One region of the Trichocoleus sp. Lan genome, then DNA from elsewhere that is predicted to be linked to it. Evidence: predicted binding sites of a transcription regulator. Region 1 holds the regulator's gene; the other holds the start of a gene.

What was found. Region 1 encodes NtcA, which controls nitrogen genes in cyanobacteria. Its sites were predicted from a motif close to TTTGTANNNNNNNNTACAAA; they were not measured.
Region 2: a site for NtcA is predicted at 1,181-1,200, ahead of NDA03_RS07060 (TIGR00300 family protein). Genes of this name have one in related genera too.

What each region holds. Positions count from the first base shown of each region.
Region 1 is NZ_JAMPKA010000003.1:148,031-150,441, reverse strand. It holds gene NDA03_RS03695 (DUF3084 domain-containing protein) at 1-391, opposite strand, end outside; gene ntcA (global nitrogen regulator NtcA) at 639-1,310, opposite strand; gene fabI (enoyl-ACP reductase FabI) at 1,690-2,411, shown strand, end outside.
Region 2 is NZ_JAMPKA010000005.1:274,687-277,097, forward strand. It holds gene NDA03_RS07060 (TIGR00300 family protein) at 1-1,114, opposite strand, end outside; gene NDA03_RS07065 (GDSL-type esterase/lipase family protein) at 1,333-2,016, opposite strand; gene NDA03_RS07070 (hypothetical protein) at 2,258-2,411, shown strand, end outside.

The DNA of each region.
Region 1 (2,411 bases):
CGACAGATTGCTGGGTGCGAGCTTGAGCGAGTTCCTTCTCTACTTGCTCTTTTTGGGCGGCGGTTTTAGCAAGTTCGCTTTCGGTTTTCCGTTTCTGCTCGTTCGCTTTAGCAATATCCTTACTTGCTGTCTTGAGTTTTTTCTGCACTTCTTGGAGTCTAAAAACTCCAATCCGCAATTGTTCGCTGGTCGCGAAGATGATTGTTAGTGTTGAGGCAGAAATCGTTAGCCCTGTCAGAATCGTTACCAAAACAGCTGTTTTGCGGGGACGCAGATTGAACAACGACAGGCGTGCTTTTCCCACGCGCGTGCCAATGCGATCGCCTACCGTTGCGATGACGCTTCCCAACACTAAAATAGACAAAATCAGGAAGAGCGCACTGTCGGTCATTGTCTGCTACAGTCATTCCAGTTACAGCCTATCGCATCGCAGGCTAGAGAAAGGGTTAACAGGAATTAAAGATCGAAGGTGAAATCGGAAAGGTTAAAGGTTGGAAGGTTGAAAACTATCCGCTTAAAACCTGACACCTTTTAACTCAACTCCCGACTAAATGTTAAAACTGGATAACCTGCTCGCGCTACCATGCCGTTTTAACCAACAACCTAACCTACAACCTGACGAGAGCCTCTAGCTGTTTTCAAGTAAACTGCTGACTCAGTGTAACTGGGTTGTGTACCGTAATTTTTTTCTTGTGGATAGAAATCATTTTTTCCTCCCGCAAATCTCCCAGTAAGCGGGTGACAGTTACCCTGGTGGAGCCGATTGCTTCTGCGATCGCTTGATGAGAAAGCTTCAGATCGATCGTAATTCCATTGGCGGTAGGAACGCCAAAATCACGGCACAGAATCAATAGAAAACTCACCAAGCGCGATCCCATATCTCGGTGAGCTAATGTCTCAATCATCATTTCTGTTTGCAAAATGCGCGAAGAAAGCCCTCGCAGCATCAACATCGATAGCTCCGGATTATCCTTGAGCGATTGCTCTACCTGATCGATCGGTGCCGAAAGCAGCTCCACTGGCGTAAATGCTACAGCGTGATAAAACCGATCCGAACGATGCCCTGTAATTAAGGACAGTACTCCAAAAACGCTGTTTTCTCGCAGCAGCGCCACGGTAATTTCTTCCCCAGCTTCATACACGCGAGACAGCTTTACTGCACCTTTGAGCAAAAAGTATACCCGTTCAGCCGGGTCTCCTGGGAAAAAGATCGTCTTGCCCCGCTCAAAAGTTTCCACCACGGGTGGAAACGCCCCACCTCCCAGTTGACGGAACACAGCTGCTAGCGGTCTATCTTGCGTCACTGCCACTTCCTTTTTCCTAAATGCTGCCCTACAGACTTCTGCAACTTTCTGTCGGAGGAACTTTAACCATAGCAAAACAACTATGAGAGTTTTCTGACATTAGACACAGATAAACTGACTTCCAAGCGGTTTTTGTGCTATTTGATACAAAATTTTAAAGTAGTTTCCCCGGCTACCTTCTTTAGTTCTCTCCCTGCTCAAGGCAAGTAAGATTATGACGGAAAATGTTGATATCTTGACAGTATCTGCGCTATCGGGTGGGATGCATGGTGAGTAAGGAGGCACGCTCCTTACCCGTACTAGACAGCCTTGCTCCGGGCGATCGCGATCTTGAATACTCCCCTAAATCGGATATCCTCTAATATTGCCTTCAAAATCGACATTTATGCTAGATTTAACCGGAAAAAACGCCCTTGTCACCGGCATTGCCAACAATCGATCGATCGCCTGGGGGATTGCTCAGCAACTGCACCAAGCGGGTGCGAATCTAGGAGTGACTTACCTGCCAGACGACCGAGGCCGCTTTGAAAAAAAAGTGGCAGAGTTGGTAGAACCCCTCAACCCCAGCTTATTTTTACCCTGCGATGTCCAGAATGAGACCCAAATTCAGTCTACATTTGACGCCATCCGCGATAAGTGGGGCAAGCTAGACATCCTGATCCATTGTCTTGCTTTTGCGAACAAGGAAGATTTATCAGGTGATTTTAGCAACACTACCCGCGCTGGCTTCACCCAAGCTCTAGAAATTAGTACCTATTCTCTGGTGCAACTTGCTGGGTCAGCAAAACCACTGATGACAGAAGGTGGCAGCATTGTCACGCTGACTTATCTAGGCGGCGTTAAGGTGATCCCCAACTACAACGTCATGGGAATTGCCAAGTCTGGATTGGAAATGAGTGTCCGTTACCTGGCATCTGAATTAGGTCCACAGAATATTCGCGTGAATGCAATTTCGGCAGGTCCCATCCGCACTTTGGCATCGTCGGCGGTAGGTGGCATCCTGGATATGATCCATCACGTTGAGGAAGTAGCACCGCTGCGACGCACTGTAACTCAGAAAGAAGTGGGAAATGCGGCTGCTTTCTTGTGTAGCGATTTGGCAAGTGG
Region 2 (2,411 bases), on a different contig from region 1:
GGATGACATCTTCTAGCTTGGCATCGCGCTCATCGTGGGGCAAATTCACCGCACCCAAATCGATTAGCTGCGACAAAATCGCTTCCATCACATCGTGGGAAGGAGCCGACACTTTCACTTCTGCTGAGGAGGTACTTTGCCGTTGTTCTCCCAGACTGAAGTTGAGAACCTGGAAGCTGCCCCCATTTTCTACCACTAAGTCTAAAGCACGGTTGATTAAGCCGGAGTCCAGCAAATGCCCTTCTAGGCGAATCGTGCGGCTTTCCACTGAGACATTGGCATGGACTTCTTCTCGGACGGGTTCCGTCACCCGCAGCGTCAGGCACTTGGCAGCACCCCCGGCTTTCAAAAATTCTGTCAGCGGCGTTTCGATAACTTGAAATCCAACATCGGCAAGGCGTTTTTTGAGTGGCTCACTCGCCTTATTCATCACCACAACGTGGTCAATATTCACAGCGTTGCAGGCGAAATTTACCGCATCCGCTTCCTCGATGGCAATCCGCTTTTCCGGCGCAACTCGCATTTCAATGACGCGGTTGGAGTAAGAATCAAATGCCGGGGGATAGTAGAGCAAATAGCCGCCACTCAAGGGACAGAAGCAGGTATCCAGATGATAGAACCGCTCATCCATCAATCGCAGGGATAGCACTTCGATGTCGAGCCACTTTGCCAACAACGGGTGAGAATCGAGTTCTGAGCGGAAGCCGTATCCCGCCCACAACCAGCGCCCCTCTCGATCCAGCAGCGCATCGCCCGCGCCTTCAAACGGCAAGTCTTTAGGCAGTTCATGCACCTTATAGCCTTTTTCCTCAAACCATTGCTTGAAATAAGGCTCCTCACCCTGCCGCTCTTTGTGGAAGAAGCGGCTCAGGACAACGGTATCTCCCAGAACCAAGCCAGCATTGGCTGTAAACACCATGTCAGGCACACCGCGCTGGGGTGCAACCAAATCGACAATGGCGTGGTCTTTGAGGACGTAATGAAGCTTTTGCCATTGCTCGACGGCGCGATCGCGCGAGGATTTGTGAATATTGCCCTCCATCCAGGGATTAATCACATAATCCACGTCGTAATGGTCGGGAGCGCACATGAGGAAGCGGATCGAGGAGGTCATAAAAGAATCTCAAGTGAAATAGACAAGGGCAAACTCTTATTGGATACAGACTTTCTACGATCCAATTCTGTAGGACTTGTTACGAAATCTTTACCTCTTATTCGTAACAGCGAAAGTCAGCTCTAGAGGCTAATGTCTATTTTATTCCTTTACAACCCAAGGGACTTGACAAAAAGCGATTTATGGAAAATTTTTAACAGTTTCAGTGCAAATCGCTCCTATGTTTGATTAGCACTCCGTCGATATTGCAACAAGGTTGGAGGCCAAGTAGCTTGGGCTAATAAGGGCTGTAAGTTTTTAGCAACGCGGGAGGCTAAAAGCTGGTGTCCGGCAGCATTTGGATGAATGATATCTTCCTGGCGATTTTTTGGATTATCGACAATTCCAGTTAAAACCTGCGGAATTAAATAAGCCTGTGTATCTTTAGCAACACGCTGATAAAGTTCATCATATTCATCTTCTATGTAGCCGAGATTGATTCCTAGCAGCACAACAATTGCTTTTTGTTGTTGAATCGAAGTTACGATTTGCCGCAAGTTTTGTTCTGTCTCAGTTTTGGGAATTTTTCGCAGAAAATCATTTCCGCCTAATTCAACAATTACCAGCCAAGGTTCTGCTGTGATCGCATCTTTTTGTAAGCGACTCAACCCCATTGCGGTTGTATCGCCGCTAACACCGCGATTCAGTATTGGCAAACCGAGTTGACGACTCAACACGCTGGGAAAAGCTTCTGTCTTGTCCACGCCATATCCAGAGGCGATGCTATCGCCTAAAACAATAACTTGCTTACCAGCACCCGCTTTGAGGTTTTTGACATCATCGAAATTGTTGCCGCAACTGGTAACAACCAGCAGGGAAGCAAACAGCAAACTAAAGAACCACACCCATCGGCGTTTTTTCATGATAAAAAGCGATCGCTCTTTTGAAACTCTCTCAATTTTGGCAGTGGAATTTATAAATGCGATCGCTCTACTCCCCAAAAATATCCTCAGAATAGATTTCTGGAATTATAAAAACATAAACCCGCGTGGTGAGTTTCAAATAGTCCGCGCAGGCGGACTTCGTTTGTATAGCCGCGATTTATAATCGCCGGGGTTATTTTTGGGCTATAACTGACTAAAAATTGACCTTAACCTGTAATTTATGGAACCCGTAACGCTAACTGCTGTTGCTACTGCGATCGCAACCTTGGTTGCCACTAAGGCACTAGAAAAGACGACTGAAAACCTGACAGATAAGGTATTTGAGAAAAGTGGTAATTTGCTAATGCTACTCAAGAGCAAGTCTCCGAATACAA